DNA from 2 places in the Streptomyces sp. NPDC047841 genome. Region 2 is predicted to be linked to the other one. Evidence: predicted binding sites of a transcription regulator. Region 2 holds the regulator's gene; the other holds the start of a gene.
What was found. The regulator HrcA, encoded in region 2, represses chaperone genes, less so after heat shock. The targets are predictions, from matches to a motif close to TTNGCACTCNGNNNNNCNGAGTGCNAA.

Region 1 (11,223 bases), on a different contig from region 2:
GGGAGCCACTACGGGCTGCGCGCAGGGGGGTTCACTGTTCGGCGAGCGCCCTCAGGCGGCTCAGGGCCCGGTGCTGGGCCACGCGGACCGCGCCGGGTGACATTCCCAACATCTGCCCCGTCTCCTCCGCGGTCAAGCCCACGGCGATGCGCAGCAGGAGCAGTTCGCGCTGGTTTTCGGGGAGGTTGGCCAGCAGTTTCTTGGCCCACTCGGCGTCGCTGCTGAGCAGCGCGCGCTCCTCGGGGCCGAGGGAGTCGTCGGGCCGCTCGGGCATCTCGTCGGACGGCACCGCGGTCGATCCCGGGTGGCGCATCGCGGCCCGCTGGAGGTCGGCGACCTTGTGGGAGGCGATGGCGAAGACGAACGCCTCGAAGGGGCGGCCGGTGTCGCGGTAGCGGGGCAGGGCGAGGAGGACCGCCACACAGACCTCCTGGGCGAGGTCCTCCACGAAGTGGCGCGCGTCGCCGGGCAGCCGGGACAGGCGGGTGCGGCAGTAGCGCAGCGCCAGGGGGTGGACATGGGCGAGCAGATCGTGCGTGGCCTGCTCGTCCCCGTCGACGGCGCGATGCACGAGCGCACCGATCGCCCCGTGGGCCGTGCCCGCCTCGTCGTCGCGCATCGGTCCATGGTGCCCTGCGGCCGTCCGGTCCGTCGCATCGTGCTCGTGGTTGTGCACCGAAGCGTTATGAGCAGGTGCGCCGGCACTCATTCCCTGCGCCCTCCCCTTCCGCTCGACCGACTCGTCCCCGAGAGACTCCACACCTCCAAGGATGCGGCATCCGCGCCGAAACGAGCAGCGCGCGTCCGGCGGGCCGCCGGCCGCTGCGACGGTTCGCCCGTCGGGCGCGGGCCCGGACGGCCGGGACAGCGGGGTGACCAGGGTGGACCGGGACGACCGGAATCACCCGGACGGCCCCGTCCACCGAACGGCACGGCGACGGCACGACGGCCCGCCACGCCACCGCGGCACCCGGGTACCGGCGGTACCCGGGGACCGGAGCTCGAGCCGGGCCGCCCGCACAGGGGCCGCGGGCGCGGACGGCACCCGGGATGTGCCCCGGCGCCGAGCGGCCCGCCCGGCTCCACGCTCGCTAGCGGACCAGTCCCCAGCGGAAGCCGAGGGCCACCGCGTGCGCCCGGTCCGAGGCGCCGAGCTTCTTGAACAGGCGCCGGGCGTGCGTCTTGACGGTGTCCTCGGAGAGGAACAGCTCGCGCCCGATCTCGGCGTTGGAGCGGCCGTGGCTCATGCCCTCCAGGACCTGGATCTCCCGCGCGGTGAGCGTGGGCGCGGCGCCCATCTCCGCCGAGCGCAGCCGGCGCGGGGCGAGTCGCCACGTGGGGTCGGCCAGCGCCTGGGTCACCGTGGCCCGCAGCTCCGCGCGCGAGGCGTCCTTGTGCAGGTATCCCCGGGCACCGGCGGCGACGGCGAGGGCCACCCCGTCGAGGTCCTCGGCGACGGTGAGCATGATGATGCGTGCGCCCGGGTCGGCGGACAGCAGCCGGCGCACGGTCTCGACGCCGCCCAGGCCGGGCATGCGGACATCCATCAGGATGAGGTCGGAGCGGTCGGCGCCCCAGCGGCGGAGGACTTCCTCGCCGTTGGCCGCCGTCGTCACGCGCTCGACACCGGGCACGGTCGCGACCGCGCGGCGGAGCGCTTCTCGGGCAAGCGGGGAGTCGTCGCAGACGAGGACGGATGTCATGACCGCCCTCCGCAGCTGATGCGCGTCACCTTGAGCCTCCAGGCTGGTACGGAATCGTCACCTGTGCGGTCGACCGTCTCGGACGCCTGCCCGAGCGCTTGTTTTCTCAACCGCATCCGCACTCTCAACGACGGTCACTCGAAAGAGTTACGGGCCCGCGTGCCGTCTTCGGCACTCTACGTGAGGGCGTCGACACGGTGCAGACATGCTCGACGGACCCACAACTTTTCATCACAACCTATGCCCCATTCGGCCCTTTTTCTTCCCGTTTCGCAGTGTCCGGGGCTAGATTCGCAATGAGTCATATTTTCATCTCCTTAGACCGGAGATGTACGGTCGTTGGCACCGTATCCGCCCAGAACGGCGACAAGGGGTCACGTAATGGCAGATTTCTCCCGCCTTCCCGGACCGAACGCGGACCTGTGGGACTGGCAGCTGCTGGCTGCCTGCCGCGGGGTGGACAGCTCGCTCTTCTTCCACCCGGAGGGCGAGCGCGGGGCGGCTCGGAGCGCTCGCGAGAACTCGGCCAAAGAGGTCTGCATGAGGTGCCCGGTCCGTGCGGAGTGCGCGGCACACGCACTGGCGGTGCGCGAGCCGTACGGCGTCTGGGGCGGCCTGACCGAGGACGAGCGTGAGGAGTTGATGGGGCGGGCGCGCAACCGCCTGGTGGCGGCCTCCACCACCAGCGGGGACACCGCTTCGGATCACTGAAGGAACGTTTCTGCATCACCATCGGCAAAGCATCCGTTTCCTTACCGGGCACGCACGCGCGTGCCCGTGCCTCGTCCGGGCGGCCCCCTCGTCTCCGTGACCCCTGTTCCTTCGGTGACCTCCGTGCCGTCTTCGGCGACCTCCGTGCCGCCGGCTACGCCTGGCCGCGCCCCGCCGCCCGCGCCGCCCGCGCCAGTTGCTCCAGCGTGGCCGACACCGCCGGCACCTGGGCCAGGTCGGGCAGCGTGAGGGCGACGATCTCCCGCCGTACCGCCGGTTCCAGCCGTACCGTGCGCACGCCCCGCGGCCGTACCGACTCCACGGCCAGCTGGGGCAGGACGGCGACGCCGAGGCCGGCGCCGACCAGGCCGACCACGGCCGGGTAGTCGTCGGTGGCGAAGTCGATGCGCGGGGTGAAGCCGGCCCCCTCGCACACCTCGACCAGCTGGCCGCGGCAGCGCGGGCAGCCCGCGATCCAGGGCTCGTTCGCCAGCTCGCCGATGGCGACGGTGTCCGCGCGCGCGAGCCGGTGCCGTTCGGGCACCAGGGCGACCAGGCGGTCCGTCAGCAGGGGTCGCAGGACGAGGTCGTCCCAGTCCTCGGCGACCGCCGCCCCCTCGTAGCGGAAGGCCAGGGCCAGGTCGCAGTCGCCTTCGCGGAGCAGTTCCACGGACCTCGGCGGTTCGGCCTCCTCCAGCGAGACGCGGGTGCCGGGGTGGGCCGCGCGCAGGGCGGCCAGGGCGGTGGGGACCAGGGTGGAGCTGCCGCTGGGGAAGGAGACCAGCCGGACGCGGCCCGCGCGCAGGCCGGCGATGGCGGCGACCTCCTCCTCGGCCGCGGTGAGCCCGGCGAGGATGCCGGAGGCGTGCCGGACCAGGGCCTCGCCGGCCTGGGTGAGGCGCATCTCGCGCCCAGTGCGGACCAGCAGCGGGGTGCCGACCGAGGCTTCCAGGGCCTTCATCTGCTGGCTGACGGCGGGCTGGGTGCAGCCCAGCTGGCGTCCGGCCGCCGAGAAGGAACCGGTGGTGGCGACGGCGCGCAGGACGCGGAGATGACGGGCCTCGATCACGCGTCGAGCATAAGGCAGGCTTGGACGGGACCGACGATAATGCGTCGACGCTTTGGGTCCGGATCGCTTACCGTGCCGGGATGAAGCTTCTCTCGGTCAATCTGGGCCGGCCCCGGCAGGTGCCCTACACGAACCAGCCGGACGGCCTGACCGGCATAGACAAGCAGCCGGCCGACGGCCCGGTGCGGGTGGCGGCACCCGGCCCCAAGGGCGTCGGCGCGAGCGGGCTCGCCGGGGACGCGGTGTGCGACACCCGCTACCACGGCGGGGACGACCAGGCGGTGTACGCGTACGCCCGCGAGGACCTCGACGCCTGGGAGCGCGAACTCGGCAGGCCGCTGGCCCACGGGTGCTTCGGCGAGAACCTGACGACGGACGGTCTGGACGTCTCCGGCGCGCTGATCGGGGAGCGCTGGCGGATCGGTCCCGCCGTCGTGCTGGAGGTGACGTCCGGCCGCATTCCGTGCGCCACGTTCCAGGGCCATCTGGGCGAGCGCGGCTGGGTCAGGAGATTCACGCGGATGGGCGCGACGGGCGCCTACCTCCGGGTGATCGAGCCGGGCGAGATCCGGGCCGGCGATCCGGTCGAGATCGTGCACCGGCCGGACCACGGCGTGACGGCGGCGATGCAGTTCCGCGCGGTCACCACCGAGCGGGAGCTGCTGCCCCGGCTGCTCGCGGCGGGCACGGCGCTGCACACCGAGACGCTGGCCAAGGCCCGCACGTACGTGGCCGAGCACGGAGAGGGGTGATCCGCCGGCGCCGCGGCGGGCACGGCGCGCGGACCACGGAGGCGGTCCGTCCGGGTCACTACGCTTGGGCCATGACAACGGCTCTGATTACGGGATCGACCGCGGGGATCGGTGCCGCGTTCGCGCGGCGGCTGGCGGCTGACGGGCACGACCTCGTCCTGGTCGCGCGGGACGCCAAGCGGCTGCGCGAGCAGGCGACGGAACTGCACGACCGGCACGGCATCGAGGTGGAGGTGCTGACCGCCGACCTGGCGCAGGACAAGGGCATCGAGGCGGTGGCCGACCGGCTCGGCGACCGGAAGAACCCGGTCGACCTGCTGGTCAACAACGCCGGCTTCGGCAACAAGGGCCGCTATCTGGACGTGCCGATGGCGGACGAGCTGCGGATGCTCAAGGTGCACTGCGAGGCGGTGCTCCGGCTGACGTCGGCGGCGGCCGGGGCGATGCGCGAGCGCGGCCGGGGCGGGGTGGTGAACGTCGCCTCGGTGGCCGCGTTCGTCCCGCGCGGTACGTACGGCGCGTCCAAGGCGTGGGTCGTGCAGTTCACCCAGGGCGCGGCCAAGGACCTGGCCGGCAGCGGGGTCCGGCTGATGGCGCTGTGCCCGGGGTTCGTGCGCACCGAGTTCCACGAGCGGGCCGGGATGGGCACGGACAACATCCCGGGCTGGCTGTGGCTGGACGCCGACAAGCTGGTCGCGGCGGCGCTGTCCGACCTCGCGCGCGGCAAGACGGTGTCCATCCCCGATCCCCGCTACAAGGCGCTGATGGGCCTGGTGAAGGTGGCGCCGCGCGGGCTGATGGGCGGGATCAGCTCCCGGACGGGGCGCAGGTACGGGCCGCGGTAGCGAGCGGGTGGCGCCGCCGTCCCGGTGGGAAGATGGGCGGGACGGTACCGGACCAGGGGGGCCGGAGGCGGCGCATGACCTTCGTACAGCTCATCGAGTGCAGGACGAGCCGGCTGGACGAGATGAACCGGCTCATGGACGACTGGGTCCAGCAGACCAAGGGGAAGCGGACGGCGACGCACGCGGTGGTCGGCACGGACCGGTCGGACGCGTCGCACGTCGTCGAAGTGCTGGAGTTCCCGTCGTACGAGGACGCGATGCGGAACTCGAACCTCCCGGAGACGGACCGGATCTTCCGGGGGCTGGTGGCGCTGTGCGACGAGATGCCGACGTTCGTCGACCTGGACGTCGTACGGGACGAGAGCCTGCCCGAGGGCATGGTGCGCGGGTTCTTCGAGGCGCTGTGCGCCGAGGGTGACCTGCCGCCGCTCAACGACCTGCTGGCCGAGGACGTTCACAGCCACGACCCGATGAACCCGCAGGACACCATCGGGCTGGACAACGTCCGCGCCGAGTTCCGGATGTGGCGCGGCGCCTTCGACTTCGCGTTCACGGTGGAGGACGTGCTCAGCCAGGGCGACCGGTCCTGCGCGCGGTGGACCTGGTACGCCGCGCACCAGGGCGATTTCCTGGGGATCGCGCCGACCGGCAACCAGGTCACCATGACCGGGATGACGCTGTTCCGGTTCGGCGACAGCGGCAAGATCGCCGAGCTGTGGTGGCAGCACGACCAGCTGGGGCTGATGCAGCAGCTGGGGGCGCTCGACGCGTTGGAGCAGTAGGCGTTCCCCAGCCGTCGCAGCACCTTGTCCCGGAGCGCGGATCATGGCATCTTGCGGATCCTGCCCCCGCTTCCGTGTGGGGGCGAGCCCCGATCTCCCTGCACGACGTGTAAGGGGGTCTTCGTTCCACAGGATGCCCTTGTGCACAGCAGTGACGCAGCCGGTACGCCCCTCAACTGGGATCTTTACCGCACGGCAGTGGTCGACATCCGTTTCGGGGACCGCACCCTCCGCGTCGGACCGCGTCCTTCGGGCACGGTCGAGGGTTGCTTCCCGGCACCGGCCCACGGCGCCACCATTCATGTGATCACCGCGTGGAATCCCCTCGGCCGTACCGCGCCGGCCGACGCCAACGCCCGCGCCCAGCGCCTGCTGCTCGACGACGTCCGCCGGCAAAGGCTCACCTGGTGGCCCGCGCAGGGAGGCGACGTACGCGGCTCGCACCGCGAGGAGAGCGTGGCCGTCGTCGGCCTGAGCGACACCGCGGCGCGCGACCTCGGCCGCCGCTTCGGCCAGGACGCGGTCTTCGCCTGGACTCCCCGCGACTGGCGCGTCCTGGCCTGCGCCACCGGTGCCGTGGCGGCCGGCGGATGGGCGGTCTCCGGGGCTGACCACGCGAGGGCCGGTCTGGCCGGGCCGCACGAGCTGCCCCGCGGCTTCACCTACGTGTGTGAGGACGAGCGGGGCATGTAGACGAGGGAGCGGGGGCGGCGCCGATCCCGGCCGGTCCGTCCGGTCGCCGCAACGCACGGTGCCCGGCACCCCCGAGGGGGCACCGGGCACCTAGTTCAGCTCAGCGCCGGGCTCAGTGGGCGTGGCCGTGGCTGTGGCCGTGGCCCGCGGCCTCCGGCTCCTCTTCCTTCTTCTCGACGACCAGGGTCTCGGTCGTGAGCAGCAGGGAGGCGATGGAGGCGGCGTTCTCCAGGGCGGAGCGGGTGACCTTGACCGGGTCGATGACGCCGGCCTTGATCAGGTCGCCGTACTCGCCGGTGGCGGCGTTGTAGCCCTGCCCCTTGTCCAGGTCCTTGACCTTGGACACGATGACGTAGCCCTCCTGGCCGGCGTTCTCGCCGATCCAGCGCAGCGGCTCGACCACGGCGTTGCGGACCACGGCGACACCGGTGGCCTCGTCGCCGGACTTGTCGAGGTTGCCGTCGAGCACCTTGGAGGCGTGGACCAGGGCGGAGCCACCACCGGAGACGATGCCCTCCTCGACCGCGGCGCGGGTCGCGGAGATGGCGTCCTCCAGACGGTGCTTCTTCTCCTTCAGCTCCACCTCGGTGGCGGCGCCGACCTTGATCACGCACACGCCGCCGGCCAGCTTCGCGAGGCGCTCCTGGAGCTTCTCGCGGTCCCAGTCGGAGTCGGTGGTCTCGATCTCGGCCTTGATCTGGGCGATGCGGCCCTGCACGTCCTCGGACTTGCCGGCGCCGTCGACGATCGTGGTGTCGTCCTTGGTGACGGTGACGCGGCGGGCGGAGCCGAGCACGTCGGTGCCGACCTGGTCGAGCTTGAGGCCGACCTCCTCCGAGATGACGGTGGCGCCGGTGAGGACGGCCATGTCCTGGAGCATCGCCTTGCGGCGGTCGCCGAAGCCGGGGGCCTTCACCGCGACGGCGTTGAAGGTGCCGCGGATCTTGTTGACGACCAGGGTCGACAGGGCCTCGCCCTCGACGTCCTCGGCGATGATCAGCAGCGGCTTGGAGGAGCCGGCCTGGATGACCTTCTCCAGCAGCGGCAGCAGGTCGGCGATGGCGGAGATCTTGCCCTGGTTGATGAGGATGTACGGGTCCTCCAGGACGGCCTCCATGCGCTCCTGGTCCGTCACGAAGTACGGCGACAGGTAGCCCTTGTCGAAGGCCATGCCCTCGGTGAAGTCCAGCTCCAGGCCGAAGGTGTTGGACTCCTCGACGGTGATGACACCGTCCTTGCCGACCTTGTCCATGGCCTCGGCGATCAGCTCGCCGACCTGCTGGTCCTGGGCGGACAGCGCGGCGACGGCGGCGATGTCGGACTTCTCGTCGATCGGGCGGGCCGAGGCGAGCAGGTCCTCGGAGACGGCCTTGACGGCGGCGTCGATGCCCTTCTTCAGGGCGGCCGGGGAGGCACCGGCGGCGACGTTCTTCAGGCCCTCGCGCACCAGCGCCTGGGCGAGGACGGTGGCGGTGGTGGTGCCGTCACCAGCGATGTCGTTGGTCTTGGTCGCCACCTCCTTCACCAGCTGCGCGCCGAGGTTCTCGTACGGGTCCTCGATCTCGACCTCGCGGGCGATCGTGACACCGTCGTTGGTGATGGTCGGGGCGCCGAACTTCTTGTCGATGACGACGTTGCGGCCGCGGGGGCCGATCGTCACCTTGACGGTGTCGGCAAGCTTGTTGACGCCGCGCTCAAGGGCGCGACGGGCGTCCTCGTCGAACTTCAGGATCTTCGCCATGGCAGCGGGAGCCCTCTCGGAAATCTGTGGGTGAAAACGCCGCGCCCCGGGCGCCCGGCTTCATATCGATCGCGGGGGGCCAGGGGCGCAGCTTCAAGCAGAGAGTCGCTTGAGGTGATTACTTCTCGATGATCGCGAGGACGTCGCGAGCCGAGAGGACGAGGTACTCGTCGCCGTTGTACTTCACCTCGGTGCCGCCGTACTTGCTGTAGAGGACGACGTCGCCGACCTTGACGTCGAGCGGCAGACGCTCGCCGTTCTCGAACCGGCCCGGGCCCACGGCGAGGACGGCGCCCTCCTGGGGCTTCTCCTTCGCGGTGTCCGGGATGACCAGGCCAGAGGCCGTGGTCTGCTCGGCGTCCAGCGGCTGGACCACGATGCGGTCCTCGAGCGGCTTGATGGCAACCTTGGAGCTGGCGGTCGTCACGATCCGACCTCCCCCTTCGGAGATCTCACGGGGTTAACTGTCTGAGGTGGCGACCAGGTCGATCCGTCGTCGCGGGTGCCGGACCTGCCCGTCGCGTTTGTCTGGCACTCTCCAGTGGGGAGTGCCAGAGCCGAGACTATGACCGCGATTAGCACTCGGTCAAGCGGAGTGCCAATTGCCCGCGGCGCGTCGGCCGGATTCGCGACGCGAGGGCCGCCGCCCCGGTGGGTCGCCGCCGCCCCCCGACCCGCCCCCCGACAGGCCGGACCTCACACGTAGTCCTCCAGGAAGCCCGCCGTCAGTCCTCTCCCCTGGGCCTCCGTCAGCACCCGTACCGTCCGTTCCCACAGCGCCGGCCTCCTCGACTCGTCGGGGCCCACCAGGACGATGTCGCCGGGGCGGAGGTGGTGGGCGCCGTGGGTGTAGGTGAGGCCGGCCGGGGTCAGGGCGGCACGCCACAGGACGAGCGCGGAGACGCCGCAGCCGGCCGCCGCGCGCAGGGTGGTGCGGTCGTAGGAGCCGTAGGGCGGGCGGAAGAGCCGGGGGCGGACGCCGAGGGCGGCGCGGAGGCGGTCCTGCTGGCCGCAGATTTCGGCGCGCTGGCCGGCGTACGGCAGTCCGGCCGGGGCCCGGTGGTCGACGGTGTGGTTCCCGATGCCGGCGCCGAGGGCGCGCAGGCGGGCGAAGTACGGGTAGCCGGGGGCGGCGACGCTGTCGGTGAGGAACAGGGTGACCGGGAGCCTCAGTTCGCGGACCATGTCGACGAAGCGGGGGTCCCGCTCGGCGCCGTCGTCGTAGGTGAGGAAGACGACCGGGTCGCGGGTGGGGACGCGGTCGACCACGGGGAGCGGGGCGCCGGCCCCGGTGCGCTCGGCGAGCGGGCGGGCCGGGTGCACCGGGGAGCGGGCGAGGGGCCGGGTCAGGCCCCAGGCGCGGTAGCGGTGGTCGGGGGCGGTGCCGTGCGGGCGTACCCCTTCGGCGGCCTTCTTGCCGAGGCGTTCGATGGGGTCGACGGACTGGGCGCAGCCCGTCAGGAGCAGGGCCGCGGCGAGGACCGCGGCCGGGCCCCGAGCCCGCCTCACAGGTAGTCCTCCAGGCGGGCCACGGCGTAGCCCTCGCGCGTGACCTTGTTCAGGAAGCGGCGCATGTCGTCCACCATCGTGCCGTCCCAGTCGTCCCGGCCGCGGAAGTGGGTGAGGACGATGTCGCCGCGGCGCAGCCGCTGGTCGTCCTCGCGGTACTCCCAGTGGTCGACGAAGACCTCCTCGTTCCAGATCGGCGCGTACGTGATGCCGCATTCCTTCGCGGCGACCAGGGTGTCCTGGTTGTAGTTGCCGTAGGGGGGACGGAAGACGGTGGGGGCCTTGCCGAACTGCTTCTTCATGATGGCCTGCATGCCGCAGATCTCGTCCTTCTGCTCCTCGTAGGACAGGCCCGGCAGGTAGGGGTGGTGCAGGGTGTGGTTGTTGAGGGTGTTGCCGTAGGACCGCATCTTGCGGAAGTAGGCGTAGTCGTCCTTGACCAGGTAGTCGCTGAGGAACGCGGTGTACGGGACCTTGAGCTCGCGCATCATGGCGAGGAACCGCGGGTCCTTCTCGGCGCCGTCGTCGATCGTCAGGAACACGACCTTGTCCCGGGTGGGGACCGTGGTGAAGACGGGGGGCAGGTGCCAGTCCTCCTGGTGGTCCACCTCGAACCCGTCGCGTGCGGTGATCCTCGGCTTGGCCGCGGGGGGCGGCGGGGGCGTGAGCGGGACCTGGTCCAGCCCCCAGCGCCGGGCGGCGGCGGCCAGCCGGGCGTGTTCGGCGGCCCGGCGCGCCGCCGGGTCCTGGGGCTGGGGCTGGGCGGGGCCACCGTGACCGGACGCGGTGCGCACGGACTCGGGTCCGGCACAGCCGGAGAGCAGGGCGGCGGCGGCCAGCGTGGCGGCTCCGCCGCCGAGGGCCAGCCGCCGGAAATGAGTCCGACTTTTGTCATTTTGTACTACTGCTCGCATGGTGCCGGATCCTCCCAGGCCCCGGCCCGCGACCCCGCGCGACACCGCCGCCGGAGGCGCACCATCCACCGACTGGCCCACAATGTCCCGGTGAACGACCTCGCTCTGCTCCTCACCCCCGAAGGCCGCGCCCTCCTCGACGAGGTGCGCGACACCGAGCCCGCGCGGGAGCTGGCCGTGGCCACCCGGCTGCGCCGCGACCACCCGGCCGAGCTGGTGTCGGCGGCGCTCGGCCAGGCCCGGCTGCGGCAGCGGGCGGTGGCGAAGTTCGGGGCCGGGGACGCCGGGCGCATGTTCTTCACGCCCAACGGGGTCGAGCAGTCGACGCGGGCCTCCGTGGCGGCGTACCGGGCCGGGCGGCTGAAGGAGCTGGGCGTGGCCTCCGTCGCCGACCTGTGCTGCGGGATCGGCGGGGACGCCATCGCGCTGGCGCGGGCCGGAATCCGGGTGCTGGCCGTGGACCGGGACCCGCTGACGGCGGCGGTGGCGCGGGCGAACGCGGAG
Region 2 (11,223 bases):
CATGACGAAGCCGTCGGGCCACGGAGAGGACGCCGACTATCTGAGCCAGGAGATCGTGAAGTTCGGCGATCCGGTCCCGTTGGAGGCTCTCGGACTCGAACTCGACACCACCGAGTTCGGGACGTTCCCCGACGTCAGGCCCCACCGCTACCCGTGACGAAGTCGATCAGCTCCTCCACGCGCCCCAGCAGCTCCGGCTCCAGGTCCTTGTAGGACCCCACCCGCTTCAGGATCGCCTGCCACACCGCCCCGGTGTTCTCCGACGGCCAGCCCAGCGCCCGGCACACGCCCGTCTTCCAGTCCTGCCCCTTCGGCACCGCCGGCCACGCCCCGATGCCCAGCGACGCCGGCTTCACCGCCTGCCAGATGTCGATGAACGGGTGGCCGACCACCAGCGCGTGCTCGCTGGTCACCGACTGCGCGATGCGCCACTCCTTCGTGCCGGGCAGCAGGTGGTCCACCAGGACGCCCAGGCGCGCGTCCGGGCCGGGGGCGAAGGACTCCACGATCGACGGGAGGTCGTCGACGCCCTCCAGGTACTCCACGACCACGCCCTCGATCCGCAGGTCGTCGCCCCACACCTTCTCGACGAGCTCGGCGTCGTGCCGGCCCTCCACGTAGATGCGTCCGGCGCGCGCCACGCGCGCGCGTGCCTGGGGGACGGCGACCGAGCCGGACGCCGTACGGGAGGGGCGTACCGGCGCCGAGGAGGCGGGGCGGACCAGCGTCACCACGCGCCCCTCCAGCAGGAAGCCGCGCGGCTCCAGCGGGAACACGCGGTGCTTGCCGAAGCGGTCCTCCAGGGTCACCGTGCCCGCCTCGCAGCGGATCACCGCGCCGCAGAACCCGGTGCCGGGCTCCTCCACCACCAGACCCGGCTCGGCCGGGACCTCCGGCACGGGCTTGGGCTTCTTCCAGGGAGGGGTCAGGTCGGAGGTGTACTGGCGCATTCGGATGACGATAGGAGAAGCCGTGCGGTGAGGCGTACGACACGCCGGGGCCGGCCGCGAAGAGCCGCTCAGATCACGCCGAACCGCGTTGCCAGGGCGTCGCGTTGACGGCGGACGAACCCCGCGTCCACCACCGCTCCGTGACCGGGCACGTACAGCGCGTCCTCGCCGCCGAGCGCCAGCAGCCGGTCGAGCGCGTCCGGCCAGCGGGACGGGACCGCGTCGGGGCCCGCCTGCGGTTCGCCGGACTCCTCCACCAGGTCGCCGCAGAACACCACCTCCGGGTCGCCCGGGACCAGGACGGCCAGGTCGTGCGCCGTGTGGCCGGGGCCCACGTTGGCCAGCAGCGCCTGGCGGCCGCCGCCGAGGTCCAGCGTCCACTCGCCGGAGACCGCGTGGCGGGGCGGGACCAGCGCGTCCACCGCCTCGTCGGCGTCGGCCACCGGCAGCCCGTTGCGGATCGCGTCCAGCCGCAGGTCCGCGCGCTCGTACGCGAACACCGCGTCCAGTCCCACCGCCCCGTACACCTCCGCCCCGGCGAGGGCGGCGGCGCCGAAGACGTGGTCGAAGTGGGGATGGGTGAGCGCGAGATGGGTCACACGGCCGCCCGCCAGCGCCTCGGCCTGCCCACGCAGCCGGACCCCCTCCGCGAGGCTCGAACCGGCGTCCACGAGCAGGGCCGTACCCTCCCCGAGGACCAGCCCCGCCGTGCAGTCCCAGCCCGGCAGCCGGCACCGGCCCACCCCCGCGGCCAGCCGCTGCCACCCCAGCTCTTCCCAAGTCACGGTCATACCCGCGACGCTAGCGGTACGAGCCGGTACGGCGGCCCGACCTTGCCCAGGGTGTACCCGGCAGCCGTACACTGGCCGGGGAACGCTGGCACTCGCATGGGTGGAGTGCCAGGCGGACGACCCGAGCGGACGAGGGGACGACGTGCTGGAGGTGCGCGCGAATGCTGAGTGAACGCAGGCTTCAGGTACTGCGCGCCATCGTCCAGGACTACGTGGGCACCGAGGAGCCGGTCGGTTCCAAGGCGCTCACCGAGCGGCACAACCTCGGCGTGTCCCCGGCGACCGTCCGCAACGACATGGCGGCCCTGGAGGACGAGGGGTACATCGCCCAGCCGCACACCAGCGCGGGGCGGATTCCCACCGACAAGGGCTACCGGCTGTTCGTGGACAAGCTCGCGGGCGTCAAGCCGATGAGCGGGCCCGAGCGGCGGGCGATCCAGAACTTCCTGGAGGGCGCCGTCGACCTCGACGACGTCGTGGCGCGGACCGTGCGGCTGCTCGCGCAGCTCACCCGGCAGGTCGCCGTCGTGCAGTACCCGTCCCTGACCCGGTCCACCGTCCGGCACGTGGAGCTGCTGTCGCTGGCTCCCGCGCGCGTGATGCTGGTGCTGATCACGGACACCGGCCGGGTCGAGCAGCGGATGGTCGACTGCCCGGCGCCGTTCGGCGAGGGCTCGCTGGCGGACCTGCGGGCGCGGCTCAACAGCCGGGTCGCCGGTCGCCGGTTCACGGACGTGCCGAAACTGGTCGAGGACCTCCCGGACGCCTTCGAGCCGGAGGACCGCGGTACGGTCTCCACGGTGCTCTCCACTCTTCTGGAGACACTCGTGGAGGAGAACGAGGAGCGGTTGATGATCGGCGGCACCGCCAATCTGACCCGCTTCGGACATGACTTCCCCCTCACGATCCGGCCCGTCCTGGAGGCCCTGGAGGAGCAGGTCGTGCTCCTCAAGCTCCTCGGCGAGGCGAAGGATCCGGGCGTGACCGTGCGCATCGGGCACGAGAACGCCCATGAGGGACTCAACTCCACCTCCGTCGTGTCGGTCGGCTACGGTTCGGGCGGCGAGGCGGTTGCCAAGCTCGGCGTGGTCGGACCGACCCGCATGGACTACCCGGGAACGATGGGAGCGGTACGCGCAGTGGCACGGTACGTCGGACAGATCCTGGCGGAGTCGTAAGTGGCCACGGACTATTACGCCGTTCTCGGCGTGCGCCGCGACGCGTCGCAGGATGAGATCAAGAAGGCGTTCCGCAGGCTCGCGCGCGAGCTGCACCCGGACGTCAACCCGGACCCGAAGACCCAGGAGCGGTTCAAGGAGATCAACGCCGCTTACGAGGTGCTGTCGGACCCGCAGAAGAAGCAGGTCTACGACCTCGGCGGCGACCCGCTCTCCCAGTCGGGCGGCGCGGGCGCGGGCGGCTTCGGGGCCGGCGGCTTCGGCAACTTCTCCGACATCATGGACGCGTTCTTCGGTACGGCGTCGCAGCGCGGGCCGCGCTCGCGCACCCGGCGCGGCCAGGACGCGATGATCCGGATCGAGGTCGAGCTGGACGAGGCGGCCTTCGGGACCACCAAGGACATCCAGGTCGACACGGCCGTCGTCTGCAACACCTGCAACGGCGAGGGCGCGGCGCCCGGCACGTCCGCCCAGACGTGTGACATGTGCCGCGGCCGGGGTGAGGTCTCCCAGGTCACCCGGTCCTTCCTGGGCCAGGTCATGACCTCGCGGCCGTGCCCGCAGTGCCAGGGCTTCGGCACGGTCGTCCCGACGCCGTGCCCGGAGTGCGCCGGCGACGGCCGGGTGCGCTCGCGGCGGACGCTGACCGTGAAGATCCCGGCCGGCGTCGACAACGGCACGCGCATCCAGCTCGCCGGCGAGGGGGAGGTCGGCCCCGGCGGCGGCCCGGCCGGCGACCTGTACGTCGAGATCCACGAGCTGCCGCACCCGAGGTTCCAGCGGCGCGGCGACGACCTGCACTGCACGGTCACGATCCCGATGACGGCGGCGGCCCTCGGCACGAAGGTGCCGCTGGAGACGCTGGACGGCCTGGAGGAGGTCGACATCCGGCCCGGCACCCAGTCCGGCCAGTCGATCCCGCTGCACAGCCGGGGCGTCACGCATCTGCGCGGCGGCGGCCGGGGCGACCTGATCGTGCACGTCGAGGTGACGACGCCGACCAAGCTGGACCCGGAGCAGGAGCGGCTGTTGCGCGAGCTGGCCAAGCTGCGCGGCGAGGAACGGCCCCAGGGCCAGTTCCAGCCGGGTCAGCAGGGGCTGTTCTCGCGGCTGAAGGATGCGTTCAACGGGCGCTGAGCGGTGACGGACGGGGTGCCCCGGCACCCCGTATGCCGTGGGCATGTGCCGGTGGATGCCCGGATTCGGACTTGTCCGAAGGACGTGACAACATGCGGTCATGTCCTCCGCGCTGACCGATCTCTTCCCCCACCCGATCGTGCAGGCCCCCATGGCGGGCGGTGTCTCCGTCCCGCAGCTCGCCGCCGCCGTCTCCGAGGCCGGTGGCCTCGGGTTCCTCGCCGCCGGGTACAAGACAGCCGACGGCATGTACCAGGAGATCAAGCAGCTGCGCGGGCTCACGAGCCGCCCCTTCGGCGTGAACCTCTTCATGCCGCAGCCCGAGCACGCGGAGTCCGGGGCCGTCGACCTCTACGCGCACCAGCTGGCCGGCGAGGCCGCCTGGTACGAGACCGAGCTGGGCGACCCGGACAGCGGCCGGGACGACGGCTACGACGCCAAGCTCGCCGTCCTGCTCGACGACCCGGTGCCGGTGGTCTCCTTCCACTTCGGGGTGCCGCCGCGCGAGGTGTTCGACAAGCTCCACCGCGTCGGCACCTTCACTCTGGTCACCGCCACCACCGCCGAGGAGGCCCGCGCCGTCGAGCGGGCCGGGGCCGACGCGGTCATCGCGCAGGGCGTGGAGGCCGGCGGACACCAGGGCACCCACCGCGACCTCCCCGAGAACGACGGTGCCGGCGTCGGCCTGCTGTCGCTGCTCGCGCAGGTCCGCGAGGCCGTGCGCATCCCGGTCGTCGCCGCCGGCGGCGTCATGCGCGGCGGCCAGATCGCCGCCGTCCTCGCCGCGGGCGCGAGCGCGGCGCAGCTGGGCACCGCGTTCGTCGCCGCCCACGAGTCCGGCGCGCACCCCCTGCACAAGCGGGCGCTGACCGACCCGCTGTTCCCGCGCACCGAGCTGACCCGCGCCTTCACCGGCCGCCCGGCCCGCGCGCTGGTCAACCGCTTCCTGCGCGAGCACGGCCGGTACGCCCCCGCCGCCTACCCCGAGGTCCACCACCTCACCGCGCCGCTGCGCAAGGCCGCCGCCAAGGCCGAGGACGCGCAGGGCATGGCGATGTGGGCCGGGCAGGGCCACCGGATGGCCCGGGAACTGCCCGCGGGCCGGCTGGTGGAGGTGCTGGCCGCCGAACTCGCCGAGGCCCGGACAGCGTTGTCGGCCGGGGGTTCCCGATGACCGCGCCGGTGTTCGTCGTCGACTCCCTGGAGGGCGTGGGCCCCGGCTCGGTCGTCGACGTCCAGGGCCCCGAGGGACGGCACGCGGTCTCCGTACGGCGGTTGCAGCCGGGCGAGAACGTGGTGCTCACCGACGGCAGGGGCCGGGGCGCGGCCGGGGTCGTCGTCGGCGTGTCGGGGAAGGACCACCTGGTGGTCGAGCCGTTCGAGTTCCCGGTGGAGCCCGAGCCCCGCCCCCGTATCACCGTCGTCCAGGCCCTGCCCAAGGGCGACCGGGGCGAACTGGCCGTGGAGACGATGACGGAGACCGGCGTCGACGCGATCGTGCCCTGGCAGGCCGCGCGGTGCATCACCCAGTGGAAGGGCGAGCGGGGGCTGAAGGCGCTCGCCAAGTGGCGTGCCACCGCGCGGGAGGCCGGCAAGCAGTCCCGCCGGCTGCGCTTCCCCGAGGTCGCGGACCTGGCGTCCACCAAGCAGGTCGCCGCGCTGCTCGCCGCGGCGGACTTCGCCGCCGTGCTCCACTCCGACTTCGACCACGTCAGCGAGCCCCTGGCCACCGCCGAACTCCCCGCCGAGGGCGAGATCGTCCTGGTCGTGGGTCCCGAAGGCGGTGTGTCGCGGGACGAGTTGGCGCTCTTCGAGGAGGCGGGCGCGAGGGCCTGCGTCCTCGGCCCCAGCGTCCTGCGCACCTCCACCGCCGGCACCGCCGCCGTGGCCCTGCTGCTGGGCCGCACCGGCCGCTGGTCCTGACCCCCGGAGACACCGTGGAACTCGTCCAGGTCCGGCTCCTGGTGACCGACTTCGCCGCCTGCTACCGCTTCTACGCCGGCGTCCTCGGCCTCAAGCCGCAGTCCGGCGCGGTGCAGGGGCCGTACGAGAAGTTCAGCCCGCACGCCGGCTCGGCCGGGATCGCGCTCCAGGACCGCGCGATGATGGCCGGGGTGCTGGCCGAGCTGGGCGACACCGCCACCGGCCACCGGTCCCTGGTCGTCCTGCGCGTCGACGACCTCGACGCCTACTGCGCGCGGATCACCGCCCGGGGCGCGACCCTGCTGCACGGACCGGCCCCCATGACCGACCGGATGCGCGTGGCGCACCTCAAGGACCCGGAGGGCAACCTCGTCGAACTGCAGGAGTGGCTGCTGCTGCGCGGCTGACGTCCGCCGCCGTGGCGGCCCGGGCGCCTTCGACGGCGTCCACGGCCTCGACGACCCGGTGGAACAGCTCCCGGCCGTCCACCTCGCCGCGCCCCGGCAGCAGCCCTGGCCGCTCCACTTCGTCCACGACGGCCCGGACGACGCGGGGTTCGCGCAGATTGAGCGGGTTGCCGCGGCCGTCCAGGACGCAGCCCGCGTACCCGTAGCCGTCGGAGACATAGCGGCCGGAGCCGACCTCGCCGGCCCGGAAGACGATCCGGGTGGGGACGCCGTTCCGGTACAGCGAGAGCACCTCCCGGCAGGCGTCGCGGTCCGCGTGCTTGTGGCGGACGGTCCACCGGTGGACGGTGCCGTCCGCCACCACGAGCCGTCTGAGCCTGTGATGACTGCGCACGCGGCCGGCGTAGACGGCCGGCCCCCCGAACGGGTGAGTGGCCGTATCCGGGCTTCCCCGCGGTGGGGGCCGGTGGGACGCTGCCCTGTATGGGGGCTTCGAGGCGGACGCGGGGTCGGGTGCGGGCGGTGGCCGTGGCGGGGCTCGTCGCGGTGGGCGGCGGAACTGCCGTGGCCTGTCAGCCCGGTGGGGGGCTCGGCTCCGCGAGCGTCGCCTACACCACCGACCAGACCGCGACCGCCGCGCTGGAGCACCGGCACGTGAACGTCGCCTGGCTCACCTGTACCGGCGGTCACCGCGGTGACGACGGCGCGCGCCGCGGCTCGCCCGCGCCGAGCGAGACCACCGTCGTCTCCGTCGACTGCCGGGGCGAGACGGACGACGGGCGGAGGATCGTCGTCGCCGGTCTGGTGACCAGGGCCGTCGACGGAGCCTGCGTGCGCGGCGACCTGACCGCCAAGGTCGACGGCAGACAGGTGTTCCGCGTCGACGGGCTCGGCGACTGCTCCGCCCCGACCGGGCCGACGTACCGGCCGCCCACCGGGGGACGGCCGACCGTGACCGTCACCGTCACCCGCACCGTCTGGCCCGTGCCGGGCAAGTGATCCGAAACCGCGAGCGGAGGCACCCGGTCGCTGCGTAGAGTGACGGCGTGACTCAGGGTGCTTCGACGGGAACCACGGCAGACTCCGCCTATCTCCGATTCCCCCATCCGCACGGGGACTTGGTGACCTTCGTCGCCGAGGACGACGTCTGGCTCGCGCCGGTCGACGGCGGCCGGGCCTGGCGGGTCAGCGCCGACAACGTGCCGGTGACCCGGCCCCGGATATCACCGGACGGCCGGCACCTGGCCTGGACCTCCACCCGGGACGGCGCCCCCGAGGTGCACGTCGCCCCGGTCGACGGGGGTCCCGCCGAGCGGCTGACGTACTGGGGCAACAGCCGTACCGAGGTGCGCGGATGGACCCCGGACGGCCGGGTGCTCGCGCTCGGCGCGCAGGGCCGGCACAGCCTCCGGCAGACCTGGGCGCACGCCGTCCCGCTGGACGGCGGACCCGCCGAGGCCCTGCCGTACGGCCCGGTCGGCGACGTGGCCCTCGGCCCGGCCACCGTGCTGCTGTCCGCGCCGATGGGCCGTGAGGCCGCGCACTGGAAGCGCTACCGGGGCGGCACGGCGGGCAAGTTGTGGATCGACCGTGCCGCCGGAGGCGGGGAGGGTGCCGGCGAGTTCGTCCGGCTGCACGAGGACATCGACGGCAACGTCGAGTGCCCGGTGTGGGCCGGGGACCGCATCGCCTTCCTCTCCGACCACGAGGGCACCGGCGCGCTCTACTCCTCCCTCGCCGACGGCTCCGACCTGCGCCGGCACACCCCGCTCGACGGCTTCTACGCCCGGCACGCGGCCGGTGACGGCACCCGTGTCGTCTACAGCTCGGCCGGCGAACTCTGGCTGCTGGACGACCTGGAGGGCGCCGAACCGCGCCGGCTGGACGTACGGCTCGGCGGACCCCGCGTCGACCTGCGGCCGTACCCCGTCAACGCCTCCCGCTGGCTCGGCGAGGCGGCTCCCGACCACACCGCGCGCGGCAGCGCCGTCTGCGTGCGCGGCGGCATCCACTGGGTCACCCACCGCAACGGCCCCGCCCGAGCCCTGGCCGCCACCCCCGGCGTGCGCGCCCGGACGCCGCGCGTCTTCCGCGCCGAAGGCGAGGAGTGGGTGGTGTGGGTGACGGACGCCGAGGGCGACGACGCCCTGGAGTTCGCGCCCGCGACCGGCACCGTGCCCGGCGCCCCGCCGCGCCGGCTCGCCGCCGGACAGCTCGGCCGGGTCCTGGAGCTGGCCATGGCCCCCGACGGCAGCCGGGCCGCCGTGGCCGCGCACGACGGCAGACTGCTGATGGTCGAACGGGAGACCGGCGAGGTCCGCGAGGTCGACCGCAGCGCCGACGGCGAGGTGTCCGGCCTCGCCTTCTCCCCCGACTCCGCCTGGCTCGCCTGGTCCCACCCCGGCCCCCGCCCGCTGTCCCAGCTGCGCGTCGCCCACACCACCGACCTGTCGGTGACCGAGGCGACCCCGCTGCGCTTCCAGGACTACGCGCCCGCCTTCACCCTGGACGGCAAGCACCTCGCGTTCCTCTCCAACCGCGCCTTCGACCCGGTCTACGACGAGCACGTCTTCGACCTCGCGTTCGTGGTCGGGGCCCGCCCGCACCTGATCACGCTGGCCGCCACCACCCCCTCGCCGTTCGGCCCGCAGCGCCACGGCCGCCCCTTCGAGACCTCCGACAAGGACGAGACCCCCGACGGCGAGGGCACACCGGCCACCCGCATCGACCTGGACGGCCTGGCCGACCGGATCGTCCCCTTCCCGGTCGAGGCCGGCCGCTACTCCACGCTCCGGGCAGCCAAGGACGGCGTCCTGTGGCTGCGCCACCCCGTGCAGGGTGTCCTCGGCGCCACCCGCGCCCACCCCGAGGACCCCGACCCGCACACCGAGCTGGAGCGCTACGACCTCGCCCAGCGCCGTCTGGAGCACCTCGCCTCCGACGCCGACCACTTCGAGGTCAGCGGCGACGGCAAACGCGTCCTGCTCTGGGCCGACGGCCGGCTCCGGGTCGTGCCGAGCGACCGCCGTACCGGCACCGACGACGACGGCGACACCAGCGTCACCGTCGACCTCGCCCGGGTCCGGCAGACCGTCGACCCGGCCGCCGAGTGGCGGCAGATGTACGACGAGACCGGCCGCCTCATGCGCGACCACTTCTGGCGCCCCGACCTCGGCGGCACCGACTGGGACGGCGTCCTCGCCCGCTACCGCCCGCTCCTGGCCCGCCTCGCCACCCACAGCGACCTGGTCGACCTGCTCTGGGAGGTGCACGGCGAACTGGGCACCTCGCACGCCTACGTCATCCCGCGCGGCGGTTCCGGCCGCCGCGCCCGGCAGGGTCTGCTGGGCGCCGACATCTCCCGCCACGAGGACGGGAGCTGGCGCATCGACCGCATCCTGCCCTCGGAGACCTCCGACCCGGAGGCCCGCTCCCCGCTCGCCGCGCCCGGCGCCGCGGTCCGTCCCGGAGACGCGATCATCGCGGTCGCCGGCCACCAGGTCGACCCGGTCACGGGCCCCGGCCCGCTGCTCGTCGGCACGGCCGGCCAGCCGGTGGAACTGACCGTCTCCCCGGCCGGCGGCGGCGAACCCCGGCACACGGTCGTCGTCCCCGTCGCCGACGAGGAGGCCCTGCGCTACCACGCCTGGGTCGCCGATCGCCGCGCCCACGTCCACACGGCCTCCGCGGGCCGCCTCGGCTACCTCCACGTCCCGGACATGCAGGCCCCCGGCTGGGCGCAGATCCACCGCGACCTGCGCGTCGAGGTCGCCCGCGAGGGCCTCGTGGTCGACGTCCGGGAGAACCGCGGCGGCCACACCTCCCAGCTCGTGGTCGAGAAACTGGCCCGCCGGATCATCGGCTGGGACCTCCCGCGCGGCATGCGCCCCACCAGCTATCCGCTGGACGCCCCGCGCGGCCCGGTCGTCGCCGTCGCCAACGAGTTCTCCGGCTCCGACGGCGACATCGTCAACGCGGCGATCAAGGCCCTGGGCATCGGCCCGGTCGTCGGCACCCGCACCTGGGGCGGCGTCATCGGCATCGACAGCCGCTACCACCTGCTCGACGGCACCCTGGTCACCCAGCCGAAGTACGCGATGTGGCTGGAGGGCGTGGGCTGGGACGTGGAGAACCACGGGGTGGACCCCGACGTGGAGGTCGTCCAGCGCCCGCAGGACTGGGTGGCCGGCCGGGACGCCCAGCTGGACGAGGCGATCCGGCTGGCGCTGGAGGCGCTGGCGGGCAGTCCCGCGAAAACACCGCCTGACATGCCCGTCTGACCGACTACGATGCCCACGGTATTGATCACAGGAGGCACACCCATGGCCGGAGAGCCGCAGAACGACTGCCTGTTCTGCAAGATCGTCGCGGGCGAGATCCCGGCGACGATCGTCCGCGAGACGGAGACGACCGTCGCCTTCCGGGACATAAACCCGCAGGCCCCGACGCACGTCCTGGTGATCCCCAAGGCCCACTACGAGAACGCGGCCGAGCTCGCCGCGGGCGCCCCGCGGATCGCGGCCGACGTGCTCGCCGAGACCAAGGCCGTCGCCGACGAGGAGAAGCTCGACAGCTACCGCCTCGTCTTCAACACCGGCAGCGGCGCCGGCCAGACCGTCTGGCACGCCCATGCCCACGTCCTCGGCGGCCGCGGCCTGCAGTGGCCGCCCGGATAGGCAGCCGTGTCCGTCCGTGAACTGGTGGTCCTCGGCACCGCCAGCCAGGTCCCGACCCGGCACCGCAACCACAACGGCTACCTGCTGCGGTGGGACGGCGAGGGCCTCCTGTTCGACCCCGGCGAGGGCACGCAGCGGCAGATGCTGCGCGCCGGGGTCGC

Region 1: groES (co-chaperone GroES) is a predicted target of HrcA. The motif match lies at 8,872-8,898, and genes of this name have one in related genera.

Annotation. Positions count from the first base shown of each region.
Region 1 is NZ_JBEYRP010000002.1:203,538-214,760, reverse strand. Features, by position in the region: gene AB0947_RS03620 (sigma-70 family RNA polymerase sigma factor) at 32-619, opposite strand; gene AB0947_RS03615 (response regulator transcription factor) at 1,092-1,703, opposite strand; gene AB0947_RS03610 (WhiB family transcriptional regulator) at 2,085-2,414, shown strand; gene AB0947_RS03605 (LysR family transcriptional regulator) at 2,569-3,483, opposite strand; gene AB0947_RS03600 (MOSC domain-containing protein) at 3,564-4,235, shown strand; gene AB0947_RS03595 (SDR family oxidoreductase) at 4,307-5,080, shown strand; gene AB0947_RS03590 (ester cyclase) at 5,155-5,862, shown strand; gene AB0947_RS03585 (DUF3293 domain-containing protein) at 6,004-6,555, shown strand; gene groL (chaperonin GroEL) at 6,668-8,296, opposite strand; gene groES (co-chaperone GroES) at 8,415-8,723, opposite strand; gene AB0947_RS03570 (polysaccharide deacetylase family protein) at 8,993-9,805, opposite strand; gene AB0947_RS03565 (polysaccharide deacetylase family protein) at 9,802-10,719, opposite strand; gene AB0947_RS03560 (methyltransferase domain-containing protein) at 10,810-11,223, shown strand, end outside.
Region 2 is NZ_JBEYRP010000004.1:403,856-415,078, reverse strand. Features, by position in the region: gene AB0947_RS08715 (Uma2 family endonuclease) at 1-157, shown strand, start outside; gene AB0947_RS08710 (DUF3097 domain-containing protein) at 135-950, opposite strand; gene AB0947_RS08705 (MBL fold metallo-hydrolase) at 1,019-1,741, opposite strand; gene hrcA (heat-inducible transcriptional repressor HrcA) at 1,903-2,919, shown strand; gene dnaJ (molecular chaperone DnaJ) at 2,920-4,056, shown strand; gene AB0947_RS08690 (nitronate monooxygenase) at 4,157-5,230, shown strand; gene AB0947_RS08685 (16S rRNA (uracil(1498)-N(3))-methyltransferase) at 5,227-5,979, shown strand; gene AB0947_RS08680 (VOC family protein) at 5,994-6,386, shown strand; gene AB0947_RS08675 (hypothetical protein) at 6,328-6,780, opposite strand; gene AB0947_RS08670 (hypothetical protein) at 6,870-7,385, shown strand; gene AB0947_RS08665 (PDZ domain-containing protein) at 7,505-10,666, shown strand; gene AB0947_RS08660 (histidine triad nucleotide-binding protein) at 10,709-11,062, shown strand; gene AB0947_RS08655 (ribonuclease Z) at 11,069-11,223, shown strand, end outside.